DNA from 3 places in the Rhodomicrobium vannielii ATCC 17100 genome. Region 3 is predicted to be linked to each of the others. Evidence: predicted binding sites of a transcription regulator. Region 3 holds the regulator's gene; each other region holds the start of a gene.
The links. Region 3 encodes PhoB, which activates phosphate uptake and scavenging genes when phosphate is short. Its sites were predicted from a motif close to TGTCATNNANCTGTCAT; they were not measured.
Positions count from the first base shown of each region.

Region 1: the regulator PhoB is predicted to act here: its motif matches at 6,172-6,188, upstream of RVAN_RS15880 (ceramide glucosyltransferase).
Region 2: the regulator PhoB is predicted to act here: its motif matches at 6,036-6,052, upstream of phnG (phosphonate C-P lyase system protein PhnG).

Region 1 is NC_014664.1:3,440,675-3,447,997, forward strand. Features, by position in the region: gene RVAN_RS15870 (hypothetical protein) at 1-1,325, opposite strand, end outside; gene RVAN_RS15875 (hypothetical protein) at 1,336-4,536, opposite strand; partial or broken gene RVAN_RS20340 (transposase) at 4,746-4,835, shown strand; gene RVAN_RS15880 (ceramide glucosyltransferase) at 4,979-5,965, opposite strand; gene RVAN_RS15885 (DUF3644 domain-containing protein) at 6,478-7,323, opposite strand, start outside.
Region 2 is NC_014664.1:1,660,850-1,668,172, reverse strand. Features, by position in the region: gene RVAN_RS07675 (cobyric acid synthase) at 1-848, shown strand, start outside; gene RVAN_RS07670 (NupC/NupG family nucleoside CNT transporter) at 974-2,221, shown strand; gene RVAN_RS07665 (phosphonate ABC transporter ATP-binding protein) at 2,330-3,265, shown strand; gene phnD (phosphonate ABC transporter substrate-binding protein) at 3,332-4,447, shown strand; gene phnE (phosphonate ABC transporter, permease protein PhnE) at 4,525-5,331, shown strand; gene RVAN_RS07650 (acetyltransferase) at 5,341-5,964, opposite strand; gene phnG (phosphonate C-P lyase system protein PhnG) at 6,112-6,585, shown strand; gene phnH (phosphonate C-P lyase system protein PhnH) at 6,590-7,198, shown strand; gene RVAN_RS07635 (carbon-phosphorus lyase complex subunit PhnI) at 7,199-7,323, shown strand, end outside.
Region 3 is NC_014664.1:2,590,191-2,597,513, forward strand. Features, by position in the region: gene RVAN_RS11970 (aspartate aminotransferase family protein) at 1-1,138, opposite strand, end outside; gene RVAN_RS11975 (GcrA family cell cycle regulator) at 1,599-2,102, shown strand; gene phoB (phosphate regulon transcriptional regulator PhoB) at 2,372-3,082, opposite strand; gene phoU (phosphate signaling complex protein PhoU) at 3,206-3,931, opposite strand; gene pstB (phosphate ABC transporter ATP-binding protein PstB) at 4,030-4,863, opposite strand; gene pstA (phosphate ABC transporter permease PstA) at 4,857-6,158, opposite strand; gene pstC (phosphate ABC transporter permease subunit PstC) at 6,182-7,323, opposite strand, start outside.

The sequences.
Region 1 (7,323 bases), 850 kb from region 3:
TCGTTAGCAAGCCCGGCGATGGCGGAAACGACCGCAATCTTCTCGGCGGCGGCCTTGGCGTTTGCTTTGAAAGCCTCGGTTCGCCCTGCCGCGGCCTTCGCGGAGTTGGCGGCGCGGGCGCGTTCGGTAAGCTCGCGGGCCGCATCGTCGCCGAAGCGTCGACGGACATCGTCGATCACTTCGCCTTGCTGCGAAGGCGGCAGATCAGTCAGTTGGTCGGCCGCGTTCGCCATCAGCCGGTCGCGATCCGGAATACGCCCCGCCTGGGCCTCGATGTTGCCGCTGGCTTCGACGTTCACGCGAACGCTTTCACCGGTCGCCTTTCCGGTCTGGTAGTCGGCCAGCGATGAGGATTTCGCGGCCGCCTTCTGGTTCGCGCGCACCTTGTCGGATTCGAGTTGCCCTTCGCCGGGTTTCAGCGAGCGGTCGGACCCTTCGTGAGCGATGGGTGAGCCTTCAGGTGCCGCGACCCCATAAGTCTCGGCGGTCAGCCGCGTCGCCTCCGTGAAGCGCTCGATATATTTCGCCTGCTGCTGCTGGCGGATTTGCAATTCGGCCTTGAGATTGCGCGTCTCCGGCTTGAGGCCGGAAGGATCGGCCTTAAGCGCGTCGGAAAGCTTGCCCTGCAAATCCTTGATCTGGCCGCTCTTCTTTCCGATCAGGTCGCGCATATCCTTCTGGTAGTCGACGATTTCGCTCGCCGTGACCGTCTCGCCCGGCGTGCGCACCTTCGCTTCGTAACTCGCTGCGCCCTGCTTCTTGTAGGCATCGTTGTTGAGCTTCGAAACCTTGGCGAAGTCATCCGCGCTCATCTGGTTCGGATTGGCCATGAAATCCGTATTGAGCCGCTTCGCGTAATCGACATTCTGCGTGCCAAGCCGCCGGTTCATTTCGGCGTTGTAATCGCGGATCGAGCCTTCGATCTGGCCCACGTCCATCTTGCCGCTGCTGCTCGACGTGATGAAATCGCTGTCGGTGCCGGGGGACGCGGCCTTCGTCGCCTTCTGCGCGTTGAGGTCCAGTCCGTTGTTGCGGGCGGCATTCGTCGCCACCTCGGCGTTGAAGCGGGCGAAATCGGCCTGCACCTTCTGATAGACGTGGTCTCGCAGATGGCCCGTGCTCGCCATGTTATTGATGACATGGTTGTTCGCGCGGACGAGCGCGATCTGCGCCTCGCTCGCGGTGCCGAGATAGACCTGCATGATCGCTCGCGTGAGCTGGGTGTCCCAGGCCGATGCCGGGGCCGTGGCAAGCAACAGCATGGGCAGCGAGACGATCAGCGCCACCGCGCCGCGAAGAAAGGATGCAAAGGCGAGACGGGACATCGTGCGGCCCTCAGTTCGGTTGCGACGGTGCATCAAGATCGGCGGCGAGGTCGTCGAGGAAGCGATCCTTGTCGAATGCGGCGTCATCGACGAGCGTCCAGCGTTCCGCCGCGGTCATGCCAGCGGGCGTGACCCAGCCGCCCTCGATCCTCCGCAGCACGAGCCGGGACGGCTGGTATTCCTTTTCCGGCTCGGAGTAGATCGTCATGTATTTCGACGCGCCCGGGCCGAGATTGAACGCGGTGCCGCGCAACGAGACGATGCCCGGAAGCTCGGCCGTCGCCCATGTGTCGCCGATGGTCAGGACGATGCGCCCATCCCAATTCCTGTCGAGGAAGGCCGAAGAAATGGCTCGGTCCCAGACCGCGTAAGGGCCGCCGTTCGCCCGGATCTGAAGATGCGTTTTGCCCGCCATCTCGCCTTGCGTCCGGCGGATCAGCCGGAAGGCGCCCGCCATGCCGCCCCACATCTCCTGAACCTTGTCGCCGCTGAAGACTATTCGCAAGCCGGTCGTCAAGCGCGGATCGAGCGTCAGGATCAAACGGTAGGGCGTTTTGGCTATGCGTTCGTTGAATCGCAGCAAAGGCTTCGCTGTGAGGAGCCCGGCCATTGCCCAATCGTTTATCTTTTCCGGCACATCGGCGATCATCGCAGCGGAGCGAAAGGCAACGAACTTCGCCTCCTGATCCGCATGAAGGCCGGCGGCCTGCCAGAGCGCGCCCGGCTTGCCCTCGAACAGAACCTGAGACGGTAGCGGCGCGACGCCCTGCGCGGGCTGTACATCGGCCGCTAACTTCTCGCCGCCCTTGCGCGAAAGCGTGATACGCTTCAGCGCCATCGATACAGCCTCGCCATTCTTGTCCGGGCGGGAGATGGCGTAGATGCGAAACCCTTGAGCCTCGGAGAGATCGCCCCATGGCGTGACATCGGCGGGCAGGCCTTCGCCATCCACACGCACGCCTTTTTCTGAAATGACGAGGCGCACCGTCCTTGGTGCCTTCGCGAGCGCCTCCTTTTCCAGCGTTGCGTTGTAGTCGCGGATGAGCGTTGCCTTGCCCTTACCGTCTGCCGTCCTGCGCCAATGGAGAAGGAAGCGCGGGTTCGAAGGTTCGTTGCCGTTGAGATTGTGATGCGTGCTGAGGCCGATCAGAAAGCCCGAGGTCTCCGATGGGTCGAAGTCGAAGGTCAGCACGGCTTCGCCGCCGTTGCGCAAGGAATCGAGCCACAGAAGAGAGTCCTCGCTGTAAAGGCCCACCAGCCCGTTGCCCGATCCTTCCGGCACGCGCACTCGAAGCGCACCGCTTTCGACGCGAGCGTGATCCTTGAATTTTCCGCCCTGGCCTTGAAACGCGCTCCACGGCGGCAGCACCTCGTCACCCTGATAGAAAACGAGAGTTTGTGTCTCGCCCGGCTTCAGCGGCCGCGCGGGATCGTCGTCCGCAGTCGGAGCGACGGGCACGTCCGTCTGATCTGGCGAGGTGCCGTTTGTTTGCGGGTCGTCCGGCGGTGCATCGCCAGAAAGCGGCTCGGGCGTCGGCTCCTGCCGCAGCAGCTGATAGTCCATGCTGTAGAAGCCCCGCCAGCCCACGCCCGCATTCGTGGCCCACGTCTCGTTGCTGGAGGTCGTCAGCACATAGCTGCCCTCGTCGAGCCGCTGATTGACGTCTGCTTCCCAATAGGCGTTCGGCACGCCGCCCTGACCCGGCTTCCCGCGCGCCACCCAGCGGCCAACCTCCGTTCCATCCGGCCTGAGCAGCGCGATGATGCCTGGCTTCCGGCCGCGCGCGTTGTTCCAGTGATAGGTCTCAAGCGTGCGCACGAAGATCGGGCGCTTGATCGCGATGATCGTGTTCTTGCGCGGACCGTTGACGACGGCGGCGATATTGCCGAGTTCGGCGCGCTGCACCGGCCCTTCCGGCTCAGGCTCGGCGGCGGCTCCCGCATCGCCGCCCGAGACATCGACAGCGTCCGGCGTCTCCGGCGAGGTGTTGGACGTTGCCCAACCGGCGAGAGTCAGCCGCGTCACCATGCCCATCAGGGCGGGGTCGTTGATGTCGAGGCGGCGCTGTGCCTCGAAAAGGAAGTGCAGCCGTTTGCCGTCCTTGCGCGGCTTGTCGAGCGTGACGGAAATGGTATCGCGCCCCTCGAAGCGGGTATGGACGCGAAGCGCGGGCTGGCCCGCGACCGTCACCTTGTCATGCGCGATTTCATCGGTATAGCCGAGCAGCGGCTCGTCGGGAAACCACCACCAGACGCGGACTTCCCGGCCTCCGCGTGGCTCGATAGCCTGCACCGTCCGGCGTTCCTCGGTGAGTTCGGCCCGCCAGCCGGGCGGGGTGGCGACGCTAGCCTCGTCGATTTTGAAGCGCTGCCAATCGTCGGTTTGCGCGGCGGCGGGGAGCGCCTGCACGATGAGCCCACCTACGGCAAGCATTGCCAGAAAGCCTGCGGTTTGTTTCGACGGCGTCCGCTCGGGCGCACGGCCTTCCGCACGAGCTTGAAGCCTATCCACCGCCGCGCGGGCTTCGGCGATCGCGTCGGACGGAACCGGCGCATGCACCGTCACATATTGCCGGCCGCCGCGCGTCCAGAAGGCGTAGGTGATGGCGAGGACGGCAGGCGTCGCGCTCTCATCGAGTTCGACGCCGACAAGGGCGGAACCCGGAAGCCGCCACCCGTGAACCACGCCGTTCACGAGCACGCCGTCTTCGCCGACCGAAACGACGCCATCGCGGTAGCGCAGATGCGCCTTCGCAGCGTTGCGGCCGAGGAGGAAGCCGATCGCGCCGACCGCCATGATGCCAAGGGATATGACGGCGAAGATTTGCGCATCCCCGAGGATCAGCGCCAGCACGGCCGGGATCACGACGGCAAAGCCGAGAATGATGAAGAGTGTGGCGCGGTGGCCTTCTTCGGTCTCCCGCGCCTCCGTCGCCGCGAACGCGTCCCAATCGCCGCGCGCCACGAGCCAGCGAGCGAGGGGTTTGCCCTGCGCGAGGTCAGCGCGAATTCTTGCGAGACGGCGGAAGTAGAATGCGGTGATGAACGCCGAAAGCCCGACGAAAAGAGAGAGGAAGGCGCTCGCATGGGCGCCGTCGCCGATCCTTCGCCGAAGCTCCTCGTTGAACTCGATATAGACGGCGATCCAGCCGAAAGCCGCAAGCGCAATCAGCAGGGAAATCCGCATCGCCTTGGCGCCATCGAGCAGCATGCGGATCTCCCGTATGAACCGGCAGTCGGTGCGTGCCGACGGCCGAAAATGGATCAAAAAAAACTCTTTGGACGGAACACTAGATGAATGTCTTGGCGGGCGGCATGCGGCACTTTGCGGCGGTTTGCGCTGCATGCATTTGTCCCGCGAATGCTCGCGTTGTGCGATCTGCCTTCGCGCCTTGCTCGACTGATCGGACCCGGCTCCGGGCCGACATCCCAGCCCGCTACGGCCCGCATACGACCTGCGTGAACCGCTTCAACCGCTGGCGCAAGGCGGGGGTGTGGGACCGGCTTCTCGACAGCTTCGATCCCGTGGGATCGTCCAATCACAAGCGACACCACTTCCCTGCCAAGCCGCGGGCGCAAACGATCTGCCTGTGCGCCTTTTCGAGTGCCTCGGGCGTTGCCTAAAGTGTTGAGGGCTCGTTTGACATCGTCGATCAGGCCTCCGTCGTGCGGGTGAGGTGAAGTTCATTGCCGCGCCATGAAAAGCTGTCCCCTGACCAAGCCGCGATCCACAGCACAGGCAGCATCAGGTCGCGTAAAGCCCAAGCAACCGGAGACGTAGGCGTTAAATGCCAACCCGATACTTTTGCGAGAGCTGCCTCACTTCCAAACCAAAGAACCATAAGGATTAGCAGGGCGTATGTTGGCGACAGGCCGGCATTGTCTGCTGTGTAGGCACCTGCAAGTATCGGCAACAGGCTACTGGAAAGCAGCTCCGGAATGAACACGGTCGGAAATGTCGCGCGCCTTAGCCGCGCCCACCGAACCTGTCTGTTCCAAACTTGGGCGCGGGATCGATGCCCCAATGGCTGTCCGAAAGGGCGATCAACAAGTCGGACGCGAAGCCCCTGGCGCCTTACGATCTTCGTCGCGGCGGCATCTTCGGCGATCTCTTCGCCAAGCGCGCGGATACCGCCAGCTTGATCAAGCTGCGATCGGCGCCAAAGCATCGTTTTTCCCTGGGCAAAGCCAAGCCCGACGCTGTCAGCGGCGTACTGCCAGCGCAGTTGATAGGTGTTCAGAAATGCGCATTCAACTTCGGCCCAAATGCCCTTTGGCATGCAACCCACTGGTGGGGAGCAAAGGACTCCGGTGTCTCCTCGCCATCCTTCAAGGAGACGCTGGATATAGTCCGAAGGCATGAGGACATTGCAATCCGCGAGGATGACCCAATCGTGGCTTGCCGCCTCCCACCCTTTGATGACGTTGTTAAGTTTCGGATTGGCTGTCGTCTTGTCCGGTCCAATCAAGACCCGCGCGGAGATCTCGGGATGGGCGGCGATTAAGTCTCTTACGAGATGCAAAGCAGGATCGTTTGCATCCTCGCAGCAAAAGATGAGCTCATAATCTGGATAGTCGAGTGTAAAGCCCGATCGCAACGTGAGCTTATCATAGGCGTCAAGTCCGCGCAAAGGGCGCAAGATAGTTACCGGCGGAGTGAAATCGCATGCCGGCCGTGAGAGACTGAAAAGTGGGGAACATCGAAATGCGGCAAGAAACGTGCTCAAAAGCTGGATTACTACGGCAGTCGCGCAGAACAGGGCTACAAGCCAGTCAAACAAGTGCATCGGCAAAGCTACGCATGTGAGCCCCAACATTGAGGTGGCGAACACAATGCCAACGAGTGATGACCATTGCATGACAGAGATGGGGAGGTGTCTTGGATGAGGCTCGGCGACGCGATTACGGTGACGGCGGCGCGTAAAATTTGGGCTATCCGCAGAGCCCCTCTGGCCGTAGGCGGATTGTTTCGGGCGCCTCGCGGGTGCCTGCGCTGTTCGACGTCGGACGCTGTCTTCGACGCAAAGCGCTGCCGCCCGCAGTTCTCTCTTTTGTTCGGGAATGGCGCACCATAGACAGCGAAGATGAGAACTTCACCATCAAATTGGAGCTTTAGCTATGGGCAAATTATCAGGCGGCGTTCGCTTTGCGTTTAGGTCATGTGCTTGACCCACTGCGGCTCCCGCTTGAGGGGCTGGTTGAAAACGGTATTTCTCACGGTTCTGCTCGCATTCCTCCCTGACGCGATCCAGCCATGTTTCGTACCAGCACCACGTGTTTCCGACAGCAACGACACCATAACCCTTGGCAGGCTTCTTTGCTTCGAGCCTCTTCCAAAGCTTCGTGTGAAGCGGTTCCAGCCCTCTGCTCGAATCTTCCTCACAACTTCTGTTGGTAGGTATTTTTTCTTCTCAACCTCCTTTAGGGCGATGTCAAATTTTTGAGCAACCCTTGAGTTAGGTGGCACAAGCTCAACAGCCAAATCAGAGCTTGGAGCCCGATTAGCTGTTTTTCGTATCATGAAAAGCCGATGGGCATAGCGTGGATCGGCCTGTTGCTCGGGGGTCAAATGGCGTTCGAATCCCTCCATCATCGTTTCGATGTGGCGAGGCAGTGTTCCAGCTTTTTTCAGAAGCGCCCGCTGGTCGGGGCTGAAAGTCACGAATTGCAGCGCTATCGGCAAACGGCGCTCAAGGCCGTATTGTGGACCGAAGTGCTGCTTAATAGTGTCATTGAAATTCAGGCAGCACGCCTGAAGCTTTGCACTCACGGCTTCGTCTACCCGGTTGGTCGAACGATGCTCAATCTCGTGGCGAAGTTCCAAAAGGAATCGGAGGTTATCCCTGGCTCCTTGTTCGACCGGACAGCGTTCATGTTTTAGACACTGCTCAACTTCCCAAAACTTGTCAGCACCGTTCGGCGTTTTGACGACGACTTTCTGACCGCCCTCGTTTTTTGTGTGCCGGTAGTCGATGCCTTCGCGTTTGAACCAAGCATG
Region 2 (7,323 bases), 930 kb from region 3:
TGCGCTTCGTCGCCGACCGCACGGGCTGGACGCCGCTCGGCCTCGTGCCGTGGTTCGCGGACGCGCATGCGTTGCCGCCGGAAGACGGCTTTAGCCGCGACTGGGTGCGCGAGGGCGCGAAGGCCGGTCAGCGCGTGAAGATCGCCGTGCCGGTGCTGCCGCATATCGCAAATTTCGACGATCTCGATCCGCTGCGGCTTGAGCCGGGCGTCGATCTCGTGGCGCTGGCTCATGGCGAGCCGCTTCCCGCCGACGCGGATCTCGTCATCCTGCCCGGCTCGAAGGCCACCATTGCAGACCTCACAGCGCTCCGCGCCTGCGGATGGGAGGCGGACATTGTCGCGCATGTCCGGCGCGGCGGGCGGGTGCTTGGCCTTTGCGGCGGCTATCAGATGCTGGGGCGCTGGGTGGCCGATCCAGCGGGCGTCGAGGGCAGGCCGGGCGGAGTGCCGGGGCTCGGGCTGCTCGATGTCGAAACGGAGCTTGCGGGCGACAAGACGCTCGCGGCCGTAACGGGCCGGACAGCGGCGGACAACGTGCCGCTTTCGGGCTACGAAATCCACATCGGCCGCACCTTCGGCTCGGACACAGCGCGGCCTCTGGTGCTTCTTCATGAAGACGGCGGCTGTAGGCCCGACGGCGCGGTGTCAGCGGATGGGCGCGTGATGGGCAGCTATGTCCACGGGCTTTTCGCGGAGGACCGCCAGCGCGCGGCGTGGCTGGCGCGGCTCGGCGGCGAGCCTTCCGCGCTTTCCTATGAGGCCGCGATCGACGACACGCTCGACCGCCTCGCCGCCCACCTCGCGCGGCACCTCGACATCGAAGCGTTGCTGGCGCTCGCTTGCTGATCCGCGCCGAAGACGCACGGGATTGCGCTGCAACCGCAAATGTGTAATCCAAGCCGAAGCGCGGCTTTCGCGGGATTGCCATCGCGGTCCGGCCGAGCGATCCGGAAAAGTCGGGGGCTACACTCGTGCAAGTGGTGCATGGACTGGCGGGCATTGCCGCGCTTCTGGCGGTGTCCTGGTGCCTGAGCGAGGATCGCTGGCGTCTTCCCCTGCGGATCGTGGCGGGCGGCATCGCGCTTCAGCTTGCCCTCGCCGTGCTCTTCATCGAGTTCCCGCCCGCGACCGCCGTTTTCGCCACCCTGAACGACGCTGTCGGAGCGCTTCAGACCGCCACCGACGCCGGGACCGCGCTCGTTTTCGGTTATCTCGGCGGCGCGCCGCTTCCCTTTAGCGAGGTCACGCCCGGCGCGAGTTTCGTGCTGGCGTTCAAGGCCTTTCCGCTCGTGCTCGTGATCAGCGCGCTCGCGAGCCTCATGCTCTATCTGGGCATCCTCCAGCGCATCGTCGGCGGCTTCGCCTTCATCCTGAGAAACACGCTCGGCATCGGCGGCGCGCTGGGGCTGGGCGGAGCGGTTCACATTTTCGTCGGCATGGTCGAGGCGCCGCTTCTGGTGCGCGCCTATCTCATGCGGATGTCGCGCGGCGAGTTGTTCGCCTTGATGAGTTGCGGCATGGCTGGCGTCGCGGGCACCATGATGGTGATCTACGCTTCGCTCCTCGGCCCGGTCATTCCCGGCGCGCTCGGAAACATCCTCATCGCCTCGGTGATTTCGACGCCCGCCGCGCTCGCCATCGCCGCGATCATGGTGCCGTTCGAGGCGGGCGCGCGCGAGCCTGCCGTGCTCGAACAAAGCGATCCGCCGTCGAGCGCCCTCGAAGCGATCACGCGCGGCACGACAGACGGCATCTTCCTCGTCGCCAGCATCATCGCGATGCTGATCGTGTTTGTCGCGCTGGTTCATCTCGTCAACGCGGTGCTCGGCCTCATTCCCTATCCCGGCGGCGGCGCTTTCACGCTGCAACAGCTTTTCGGATTCATTTTCAAGCCGCTTCTGTGGGCCATCGGCATCGGCACAAGCGAACTCGACACGGCAGCTGGCCTGATGGCGACAAAAACCGTCGTCAACGAGTTCGCCGCCTATCTCGATCTCGCGCGGCTTCCGCCGGATGCGCTCAGCCCGCGCTCGAAAATGATCATGACCTACGCGCTGTGCGGCTTCGCCAATTTCGGCAGCGCCGGCATCATGATCGGCGGCATGAGCGTGATGGCGCCGGAGCGGCGATCCGAAATCGTGGAGCTTGCGCCGAGGTCGATCGTGTCGGGCACGCTGGCGACGATGTCGAGCGGGGCTATCGCGGGGATGCTGGTTTAGGCGGCGCACACGACCGCCCTGTTTTCCCTCTCCACTGCAACGCATTTTGATCTTCATGCAGATGTCACAACGCGCTGCTAGAGCCTCATAAAGGCTTGGAGACGTCCTGTGCGCACCGAAACCGTTGTGGAAGTTTGCCGGATCTCGAAATCGTTCGGCCGCCAAAGTCGCGTGCTCTGCGATGTCAGCCTCACGCTGAAGCGCGGTGAGATGGTTGCGCTGATCGGGGCATCCGGCTCCGGCAAGTCGACGCTCATCCGCACAATCGGCGGCCTGATCCCGGTCGACGCGGCTCCTGCAAACGGCGACGGCGCATGCGGCGTCGTCCGACTGTTCGGCCTGCCCATGCAGGAAAACGGTCGCGTCACGCGCCACGCCAAGGCCCTCCGCGCAAGAACAGGCGTCATCTTCCAGCAGTTCAACCTCGTTCCTCGCCTCTCCGTCTTGACGAATGTCTGCATCGGCAGCCTCGGCCAACGGCGCACTCTTCTCGGCGCGGGCGGGTACTTTGCGGCGGAAGACAAGCGAACCGCTATGCGGGCGCTCGACCGAGTCGGTATCGCCCAGCTTGCGCTACAGCGCGGCTCAGACATTTCGGGCGGTCAGCAACAACGCGCCGCCATCGCGCGCACACTCGTTCAGCGCGCCGAGCTTCTTCTCGCCGATGAGCCGCTTGCTTCCCTCGATCCAAGCTCGTCGAAGCGGGTGATGAACATCCTTTCCGACCTCAACCGTGAGGATGGCATCACCGTCCTCGTCTCTTTGCACCAGGTCGAATACGCCATCAAATATTGCCCGAGGACCATCGCGCTGAGAAACGGCGCTATCGTCTATGACGGGCCGTCAGCCGCGCTCGGGCGCGATTTCCTGAACGAGATCTACGGCGAAGAGAGCGAGCAGTTGTTCGTGCCGGGCTTCGATGCGCCCGCCGTTCACGCCGTTTCGACGCTGCCGGGCGAGGACGTTTCCGTGCCCGCAACCACCGTTCCCTCGCTGAGGATTGCCTCGTCGCCGGCGCAGATCGACGCCCGACAGACGGCTTGATGCCGAAGCGAAGATCCGTCGCATAGCAGTGAGTGCCGACTTCTTCCGAACGTCCAAGAGGTGATCATGCTTTCTTTCAGAAAACTCGCGTTGGCGGCCGCCCCCCTGGCTGCGCTTTTCTTCTCGGTTTCGCCGAGCTTTGCGGAGCCGGATGAAATCAACTTCGGCGTTATTTCAACCGAAGCGTCATCGAACCAGAAGAAGAACTGGGAACCCTTCGTCGACGCCATGTCGAAGGCGCTCGGCGTGAAGGTGAACGCATTCTACGCCACCGACTATGCGGGCGTGATCGAGGCGATGCGCTTCAACAAGGTGCAGATCGCGTGGTATGGCAACAAGTCGGCCCTCGAAGCCGTCGACCGCGCCAATGGGGAAGTCTTCGCTCAGACCGTCTCGAAGGACGGCAGCGAAGGCTACTATTCCCACATCATCGTGCACCAGGACAGCCCGCTCCAGACGCTCGACGACGTGCTGAAATGCGACAAGACGCTCGACTTCGGCATCGGCGACCCGAACTCGACCTCCGGCTTCCTCGTGCCGACCACCTATGTGTTCGCGGCCCGCAAGGTCGATCCGAAGTCTTGCTTCAAGACCGTGCGCAACGGCAGCCATGAAGTGAATTCGCTCGCCGTCCTCAACAAGCAGGTCAACGCGGCGACGAACAACAGCGAAGACCTCCAGCGCCTCGAAATCAAGAACCCGGAAGGCCGCGCCAAGATCCGCGTCGTGTGGACGTCGCCCATCATCCCGCTCGACCCGATCGTGTGGCGTCGCGACCTCGACACCGAAATGAAGACGAAGATCTACAAGTTCCTCTTGAGCTATGGCCGCACCGGCAGCGACGAGAAGCTCGAACAGTCGCGCGCAGTGCTCGGCAATCTGCTCTGGTCGCCTTTCAAGCCTTCGTCCAACGATCAGCTTCTGCCGATCCGCAAGCTCGAAGCAAACAAGTCGCTCATGAAGATCGCGGCGGACGAGAAGCTTACCGCCGAGGAGAAGGAAAAGCTGACGGCGGATCTGAAAGCGAAGATAGCTTCGATCGAGGAGCTTGAGAAGAAGGCCGAGACCAGCGAATTCAAGCAAACCGTGACCGCGTTCGTTGCCGCGGACAAGGCGGGCAAGAAGGACGAGGTCGCCAAGACCATCGAAGACCTCGCGCTCAGCGTGTCCAAGACGAACTGACCGTCGTTCAAAGGCAGGAAGAAGGCGCCGGACCTGCACCGTCCGGCGCCTTTCGCATATCCAGAGGACCGCGTGACATGCCGAATACCATCGACTTGCCCGCCGCAGCAGTTCCTACGAAGCCGATCAGCGACCGCGTCAGGCAATGGGTCTTCTGGCTCATCGTCGTGGCGCTGCTCGTCTGGAGCTGGCGCCCGGCAGAAATGTACCGGGCGGTGTCTCTCGTCACCGACTGGCGAAACATGGCCGAGTTCGCTGGCGGCTATATGCAGCCGAATTTCGCCGACTGGCGCATGTACCTCGAAGAAATGACGGTGACGGTGCAAATCGCGCTCTGGGGCACCGCGCTTGCCGTTGTCGTGGGCATCCCCTTCGCGATCCTCTCCTCGGCCAATATCTGCCCGCAATGGGTGGTCCAGCCGGTGCGTCGCCTGATGGACTCGTTTCGCGCCATCAACGAGCTCGTCTTCGCGCTGTTCTTCGTGGTCGCGGTCGGTCTCGGACCCTTCGCGGGCGTCATGGCGCTGTTCGTCCACAATGTCGGCATCTTCGCGAAACTCTTTTCCGAGGCCGTCGAAGCCATCGATCCGCGCCCCGTCGAAGGCATCCGCTCGACCGGGGCGAGCCGCTTCCACGAGGTGCTGTTCGGCGTCATTCCGCAGGTGCTGCCGATGTGGAGTTCGCTGACGCTCTACCGCCTTGAGACGAACGTGCGTTCCGCGACCACGCTCGGCATTGTCGGCGCAGGCGGCATTGGGCAGACGCTCTACGAAAGCATCCGCAGCTTCCAATATGCCGAAACCGCCGCGCAGATCATCATCGTCGTCCTCACCGTCGTGATGATCGACCTTCTGAGCGCCCGCCTGCGTCGCTCCCTCGTGTGACGGGCGGCGCTATCCGTTTTCGTATTTCGACAGGAAGTCCTCGGCCGAAAGCGCGCGGAAATCGGCAAGCGCGGCGTGCAGGCGCGCATGGTTCCAGTTCCACCACGCCAGCACGCGCATGCGTTCGGCGATGTCCGCCGGGAAGCGCCATTTGATGAGCCGCGCCGGGTTCCCGCCGACGATGGCATAGGCGGGAACATCCTTCGTCACGATAGCGCCCGCAGCAACCACCCCGCCGTCGCCGACGCTGCGTCCGGGCAGGATGACGGCCCCGTGCCCGACCCACACGTCGTTGCCGATGGTTACGGCATGGCTGCGCCGCCACGCAAAGAACGCGTCCTCATCGCTCTCGCCCTCGAAATAGGCGCTGGCGCGGTAGGTAAAATGAGACTGCGACGCGCGGTGCATCGGATGATTGCCGGGATTAATCCGCGTTTTAGCCGCAATCGAGCAGAACTTGCCGAACGTCGTATAGGCCACGTCGGAATCCCGTTCGATATAGGAATAATCCGAAAGCGTGACTTCCAGGAGGCTGGTCCTTGCGCCAACCTCCGTATACGCGCCGAGAACGCAGCGCGTGATCTCGCAGCCTTCGTGAAGTGTGGGTGTTTCGGAGAGGCGTTCGACGGTCATTCGGCGGGCAACCTTTGCTAAGCTCCCGCCATTTTTGCCCGAGCCCCGTAACGCGTAAATGACACGGCGCCTGTCATGAAAGCGTCACCGGATGCGTTCTAAAGCTGCATGCAGGGATCGGGCGCTCCGTCGTCCGCATAAGGACTTATGACGAGTTCACGCAGCACGCAGACAACAGACGGCGAGACCGCGATGCGCCGGGCCGCCATGGCGACCTTCGCGGCGGCTGAGACGGCCGAGCTTCGCGTCGCGCTCGAAAGCATGGGAAGCACCGACGCCGTCGAAATCCGCAAGCCGGAGACGGGGCTCGTCATGGTTCGCGGCAGGATCGGCGGCGACGGCGCACCGTTCAATGTCGGCGAGGCGACCGTGACGCGCTGCGTCGTGCGGATAGCGAGCGGCGAAACAGGCTTTTCCTATATCCTCGGCCGCGACCACGAAAAGGCTCGGCTTGCGGCGCTGTGCGATGCGCTCTGGCAGAACCGCGACAGGCGGGCCGAAATCGAAACGCTCATCATCGCGCCCGTTCGTCAAAGGCTCGCCAGAGAGCGCGAGGAAGCCCGCGCGAAAACCGACGCGACGCGCGTCGATTTCTTCACTCTCGTCCGAGGGGAGGACTGACCCGGTGCCCGCCATCTCTCCCGCCTTCGCAAATCCCGTGTTCGACACGCAAGCGACGTTTCGCGCGGTAATGGATGCCATGGCCCGTCCCGGCGAGACAAGGGCCGTGCCCGCCGTGCTCACGCCGCCCGCGCCGTTGTCGCCGTCGGCGGCTGCGCTGGCGCTGACGCTTCTCGATTATGAAACGCCGTTCTGGCTCGACGCAGCCTTGCGGGAGGCCGAAGACGTTGCGCGGTGGGTCAAGTTCCACACGGGTGCGAGCGCGACGCCAAACCCCGAGGATGCGGCGTTCGCCTTCGCCGATCCGCTCGCCTTTCCGCCGCTCGGCGCGTTTTCGCAAGGCACGCCCGACTTCCCGGACCGCTCTACGACGCTCGTCCTTCAGGTCGCAGCGTTCACCGGCGGTTTTCCGCTGACGCTTTCCGGGCCGGGAGTGAAAGGCGACCGCGTCTTCGCGCCGTCGCCGCTTGCCCCATGCCTCGCCGACGAATTGCGCGCCAACGCCGGCCGTTTCCCATGCGGCGTCGACATCATCTTCGCCGGGCCGGGATCGGTGGCGGCGCTGCCCCGCTCCACCCGCATCGCAACCACGCGCACCGACGAGGACCGCTAGATGTATGTTGCCGTGAAGGGCGGGGAGCGCGCGATTGCCAACGCCCACAAGCTTCTGGCGCATGAGCGGCGCGGCGACGCGGCCGTGCCCGAGCTTTCCGTGGAGCAGATCGAGGGCCAGCTTGC
Region 3 (7,323 bases):
TCTTCTCGCACGCATCTTTGATTTCGGCTTCTGTCACGATGAGCGGTGGCAGAAGTCTGACAACGTTGTCACCCGCAGACACCGTCAGCAGCTTTTCTGCAAAAAGCGTGCTAGACACGTCCGCGCTCGGCACTTTGCATTTCAGACCAAGCAGGAGCCCTTCGCCGCGAATGTCGGCGATGATGCGTGGGTGACGGTCTATGATTTCAGCAAGCCGCTGCTTGAAAAGCAAGCTCATCTCTTGAACATTGCCAAGAAATTCGGGCTTCGTCGCGATATCGAGCACGGCGTTCGCCACGGCCATCGCGAGGGGGTTGCCGCCGAAGGTCGAACCGTGGCTACCCGCCGTCATACCGGAGGCCGCCTTTTCGGTCGCGAGACACGCGCCCACGGGGAAGCCGCCGCCGATCCCCTTGGCGATGCCCATGATATCTGGCTCGATGCCCGCCCATTCATGCGCGAAGAGCTTGCCAGTGCGGCCGACGCCCGTTTGCACCTCGTCCAGAATAAGAAGGAGGCCGTGCTCGTCCGCGATTTCCCGAAGCGCGCGGAGGAACGGCCAGCCGACCGGCCGAACGCCGCTCTCGCCCTGGATCGGCTCGATCAGCAGCGCCGCCGTTTCGTGCGTAATCGCCGCGCGCAGAGCGTCGAGGTCGCCGACAGGCACCTGGTCGAAGCCGTCTACCTTCGGGCCGAAGCCCTTCAGGTGCTTTTCCTGATTGCCCGCCGCGATGGTGGCAAGCGTGCGCCCGTGGAACGCGTCTACGAAGGTAATGACGCGCCAGCGCTCGGGCTGCCCATTATAGGAGTGATATTTGCGCGCCATCTTGATGGAGCATTCCATCGCCTCGGCGCCGGAGTTGGTGAAAAAGACCTTGTCCGCGAACGTCAACGCGCAAAGCCGCTCAGCGAGGCGCTCCTGCCCCGGCACGCGATACAGGTTCGACGTGTGCCAAACCTTGTGCGCCTGCTCCGTAAGGGCGGCGATGAGATGGGGGTGCGCGTGTCCGAGAGCGTTAACCGCGACACCGCTGCCGAAGTCGAGATATCGTTCCCCCGCTGCGGTTTCGAGCCACGCGCCTTCGCCGCGCTCGAATTCAACATTGATCCGCGCATAGGTCCCGAGAACCGCAGACATTTTTCCACTCGTTTTCAAATTAAAAAAGCCGCTCCGTCTGGCGGGCGGCTCAGGCTCGTTGGCTTATTTTCCAACAGTTCGCGCCAGTGTCAACCGGCATAAAAGACACAGCGCACCCCAAATGTAACGATTTACGCCTGCGTTAAGGTTTCAGAAATTTGTCGGGACGGCACTTTTGTGCAATTATGCTCCCATGAGATGGAGTGGTGCCATCGCCTTCCGAAATGCGCGTAGCCGCATACACCACCTCGCATAGTACCAATGCGAAGCTTGTATCTCTGTAAATTGCGTTCTCGATAGCCCTCCTTGATGTGGAGGGTACGCCCCGAGTTTCTGGGCGTCGGGATTACGCTTGTGTCTCCTTGTCTTGCGTTAGCGCCCGTGGCCCCGCTGGTCATCCGTCCAGCGGTCACGACCTTATTCGCGGTTCGTCCGCCGGAATGAACGAGGAGCTAACTTTATGAGTTGGACAGACGAACGTGTTGACCTTTTGAAAAAGCTTTGGGCCGACGGCTTGAGCGCAAGCCAGATCGCCACCAAACTTGGAGAAGTTACGCGTAATGCTGTTATTGGGAAAGTACATCGCCTCGGACTTGCCGGCCGCGCGACCACTTCGCGCATCAGAACGGCTCGTCCCCGCTCGAATATTGCACTTTTCCCAACGCGGTCGCCGCAGGTTCAGTATCGCACCTTCGGCAATACAGCACTGAAGATCTCGCCTGAGCCCGAGCAACGCAAGCCAGCAACGATCATTCCGCTGACCTTGCCCGACCTCGAGCCTGCGCCCGAAGGGTTGATCCGACTGGTCGACCTCAAGGAAAACATGTGTCATTGGCCGGTTGGCGATCCCATGGAAGACGGTTTTCACTTTTGCGGACGCCGGAAGAACTCCGGAAGCCCCTACTGCGAACACCACTCAGCGATTGCCTACAACCCTGTTGCCAAGAAACGCCGCGCCATGTGATCGGCGCAACTCATCTATACGGTGAGTCGCAAAGCTTGATCGAAACTTTTGTTGATGGCGTGCGGCAATGTTTAGGTCTGTGCTTTTTGGGCCACATAAGATACAGCGGGGGTGTGAAGCCGGGGTGCAGGCCCCGGCTTCCGTCTTTTTATGGAGCCGCTGTTCCGCCTGCGTTTTCGAGTGAATATCGCTCAGTAGCGCGCATTTTTCCTCAGCCTGTCTAGCGCATAAGCCTCTGCCGCTTTTGTGAAAGCGCTCCGCCCGCGACGCTACTCGGATAAGCTCTGCCCCGGAAATCTCTCGCCCAGCGCATAACCCGCGCCGCGAACGGTGCGGATCGGGTCTTTTTCCTTGCCCCGATTAATTGCCTTGCGTAGGCGTCCGATGTGCACGTCCACCGTGCGTTCGTCCACATAGACGTCGCGGCCCCATACGCCGTCGAGCAACTGCGTCCGCGAGAACACGCGGCCGGGGCTTTCCATCAGAAATTCCAGAAGCTTGAACTCGGTCGGGCCGAGCCGCACCTCGCGGCCGCTTCGCATCACGCGATAAGTTTCGCGGTCGAGTTCGATGTCCTCAACCTCAAGCGTTTGCGATATGCGCTCCGGCGCGGCACGGCGAAGGATCGCCTTCACGCGCGCCAGAAGTTCCGGCACCGAAAACGGCTTCACCACATAATCGTCCGCGCCGACGGTCAGGCCGCGAATGCGATCCGTCTCTTCGCCGCGCGCCGTCAGGAGCAGGATCGGAATTGTTCGCGCCGTTTTCCCCGCGCGCAGGCGGCGACATAGCTCGATACCCGAGAGCCCGGGCAACATCCAGTCGAGGATGATGAGATCCGGCGGCTCTTCGCCGATGGCAACTTCCGCCTCGTCGCCGCGCTGCGAGATGGAAACCGAAAAGCCCTCTGCTTCGAGATTATATTGAAGCAAAAGAGCGAGGGCCTCTTCGTCTTCGACAATCAGAATCTTGGCATTCATCGTCTGCTCTTGCTACCCGCGCCAGCACTCCCCTAGCAAAAAGGGGCGTGCGGTTGGCTCGTCCTTCTATCGCGAAAAAGCCCGTTCATCGTTTCAAAGCGCTCGCTTCACGCGCAAAGCGCTTCAGGCCTTCGCCGGCATCAGGCGACCGAGCGTCAGCGAACTCGTGCTGTCCGCCTTCGGGCGTTCATCGCCGAGTGCCTTTCCGTGAATCAGGAAATATATGGTCTCAGCGATGTTGGTCGCGTGATCGCCGATGCGTTCGATGTTCTTCGCGCCGAACAGGAGATGCGCGTAAACGCTGGCACTCTGCGGCTCGTCCATCATCGTCGTCAACAGTTCGCTGTAGAGCGAATTATACATGGCGTCGATCTCTTGATCGCGCTGCCAGACCGCAAGCGCCGCGTCCGCGTCTCGCTGCGAATAAGCGTCCAGCACGTCCTTCAACTGGCGCAGCGCCGCCTCGCCGATATGCACGAACCCGGTCATGACCTGCTTCGGCCGAGGCTCGGCCGCAATCGCGATGGCGCGCTTGGCGATGTTCTTCGATAAGTCGCCGATACGTTCGAGGTCGAGCGCGATGCGGATCGCGGTGACGATCTGTCGAAGATCGGACGCCACCGGCGCGCGGCGTGCGATGATGGAGATGGCGAGCTCGTCCACGAGCCGTTCCAGCGTGTCGATGCTGCGATCGTTGGCGAGCGTCACCTCGGCGAGATCGGGGTCGCGATGATAGAGCGCGTCGATGGCCTGTCCCAAGGCTTGTTCGGCGAGGCCGCCCATCTGGGCGATCATCGTGTCGAGCGACTTCAACTCCCCTTCGTACGATCTGTCGACATTTCCAGACACTACCGTTTCCTCCGGTGCGGTCGCGCAACCACGATGCGCGCCGACCTTTTTATGGTGACGGGCCGGGCCGCAGCCTGCCCCGTTGCGATGTCAAGGCTCTAGCCAAACCGCCCGGTGATGTAGTCCTGCGTACGCTTGTCCTTCGGATTCATGAATATCTGATCGGTCGTATCCTCTTCCACAAGATAACCCAAATGGAAGAAGGCTGTCCGCTGAGAAACGCGCGCCGCCTGCTGCATGTTATGCGTCACGATGACAATGCAGTAGTTTTCGCGAAGCTCGTCGATCAACTCTTCGATCTTCGCGGTTGCAATCGGATCGAGTGCGGAGCACGGCTCATCCATCAGGATGACTTCCGGGCTGACCGCAATGGCGCGAGCGATGCAAAGCCGCTGCTGCTGGCCGCCGGAAAGGCCGGTGCCTTCGCCATCGAGGCGATCCTTCACCTCATTGAACAGGCCTGCGCGTTGCAGGCTCTTGACCACGATTTCTTCGAGATCGCTCTTAGATTTGGCGAGCCCGTGAATACGCGGCCCGTAGGCCACGTTCTCGAAGATCGTTTTCGGAAACGGGTTCGGCTTCTGGAACACCATGCCGACGCGCGCCCGCACCTGCACCGGGTCCACATCGGGACCATATATGTTTTTCCCCTGGACGAGGATTTCGCCCTTCACGCGCGCGCTCGCAATGGTGTCGTTCATGCGGTTGAAACAGCGCAGAAACGTGCTCTTGCCGCAGCCCGATGGACCGATGAAGGCCGTGACGCTGCGGTCGGGGATGTCGATACCGACGCTGAAAAGCGCCTGCTTCTCACCGTAAAATACCGAGACGTTGCGCGCCGTTATCTTGTAGTCGACCGGCTGTGCCGTCGGTAAGCCCGAAGCGGTGCGGCTGGAATTGAGGGCACTCGGTTCGATAGAGAAATCTACCATTTGCGTTCGTACCTTTTCCGCAGGACCATGGCGAGAATGTTCATGACGGCAAGAATGCCGAGCAGGACGATGGTTGCGCCCGCTGTCTTTTCAACGAAGCCGCGTTCGGCCTCCGTCGCCCACATGTAGATCTGCACCGGCAGGGCAGTCGCGGGATCAAGCGGCGAACTTGGCACGTCCACCACGAAGGCAACCATGCCGATCATCAGAAGCGGCGCCGTTTCACCGATGGCTTGAACGAGGCCAATGATCGTTCCGGTGATGATGCCGGGAAGCGAGAGCGGCAGTACGTGGTGGAACACGCTTTGCACTTTCGAGGCGCCGACGCCGAGAGCGGCCTCGCGGATCGATGGCGGCACGGCAGTAATCGAGGCGCGCGTGGCGATGATCACGGTCGGCAGCGTGCGAAGCGTGAGCACGAGCCCGCCGACGAGCGAGGCGGAGCGCGGCAGCCCGGCGAAGTTGATGAACACCGCCAGACCGAGGAGGCCGAAGACGATCGACGGCACGGCGGCAAGGTTATTGATGTTCACTTCTATGATGTCGGTGATGCGGTTCCGTGGCGCGAACTCTTCAAGATAAATGGCAGCCGCGACCCCCAAAGGCACCGACAGCAACACCACGATCAACATGATGTAAAACGAGCCGAGCAGCGCCACCGCAAGCCCCGCCGTCTCCGGCTGGCTCGATGCGGTGTTGGTGAAAAGCCCGCTGTTGAACGATTTCTCCATCGCCCCCGACGCGGTGAGCTTGTCGATCCAAGAAATCTGCTGATCGGATATTTGCCGGTTCTGCTGGGGCAATTGGCGGTCGATCTTGCCCTTCGCGAAGGCATCGACGTTACCGCTCGCTAAGACCCAGACATTTTGCGTCGTGCCGATGATCTTGGGATCGGCGGCGACCATGGCGCGAAGCTGCGAGTCGACATCCCGCGAGATGAGCGCATTCGCCGCCTGACGCTGTGCCCGGCTCGACGGATCGACGCCGAGCTGCCCGTAAAGCGCCTGGTTCGCCAGCTTCTGGTAATTCGCCTGGGCCAGCGTGTTTGCGTTCCGCGTTCCCTCCGGGTCGATCTCGGCGGCGTCGAACTTGATCGGCAGTTCGATCGACGTCTGGAAGAAGGCCGTCCAGCCGTCGCGAATGATGGTGCCGAAAAGAATGACGAGGAAGGACATGCCAAGCGCGATGGCGATCAGGCCGTAAGCCTGAAACCGCACTTCCTCGCGGCGGCGCCGACGCATCAGCGCTGGATTATCGAACCGACCGACAGTCTCGGCTGCGTCGCTATCGGACATGCTGGGATCTTGGGCCACCGCGCTCATTCGTATTGCTCCCGGTATTTCCGTACGATGTAGAGGGCGTAGACGTTCAAGCCCAGCGTGAGGATGAACAGCGTAAACCCGAGCGCGAACGCGACCAGCGTTTGCGGCGTGTTGAATTCGAGGTCGCCCGTAAGCTGGCTCACGATCTTCACCGTAATGGTGGTCACGGATTCAGCCGGGTTCAGTGTGAGGTTCGCGGCGATGCCCGCAGCGAGAACCACGATCATCGTTTCGCCGATTGCGCGCGAGGCAGCCAGCAGGATAGCGCCGACAATGCCGGGCAGAGCGGCAGGCAGGATCACGCGCTTGATGGTTTCCGACTGCGTCGCACCGAGCCCGTAGGAGCCTTCGCGCAACGCATTCGGGATGGCGGAGATGATGTCGTCGGACAACGATGACACGAAGGGAATGATCATGATCCCCATCACGATGCCCGCCGTTAGCACACTTGTCGGCTGGATCACGAGCCCAATCTCGGACCCTACGAAGTTGAGGAACGGACCGACCGTCACCACCGCGAAGAAGCCGTAAACGATGGTCGGGATACCGGCCAGCATTTCCAGCGCCGGCTTCACGGTCGCGCGCACTTTCGGGTGGGCGTATTCAGACATGTAGATGGCGGCGAGCAGGCCGATCGGCACCGCGACGACCAGCGCCACGATGGAGATATAGAGCGTGCCCCACATCAGCGGCAAAAGGCCGAACTGCCCCTGGCCGCCCGCATCGCCGGCGCTCGCAAACCGGGGATCCCAGATCGTGCCGGTCAGGAAGTCGATGATGGACACATGCTTGAAGAACGCGATGCTCTCGAACAGCACCGAAAGCACGATGCCGACCGTCGTCATGATGGCGACCGAAGACGCGGCCATAAGCGCCAATATGACGACCTGCTCCACGCGATTGCGCGCGCGCAGGTTTGGCGAAAGCTTTCGGAAAGCGAAAATGAAGCCGAAGATCGCGAGGAACGCCGCCACGGCCGTCTTCGCGAGGCGGCTCAAGTGGCGAATGTTATTCAGTTCTTCGGCGGAGGCGATGACCGCTGCAGCGGGCGGGGTGGCGATCACGACGCCCTTGCTCTCGAACAGACGCTGAGCTTCCTTCGGGCTCGCCTTGGCAGCGGCAACCTCTGCCGGCGTGA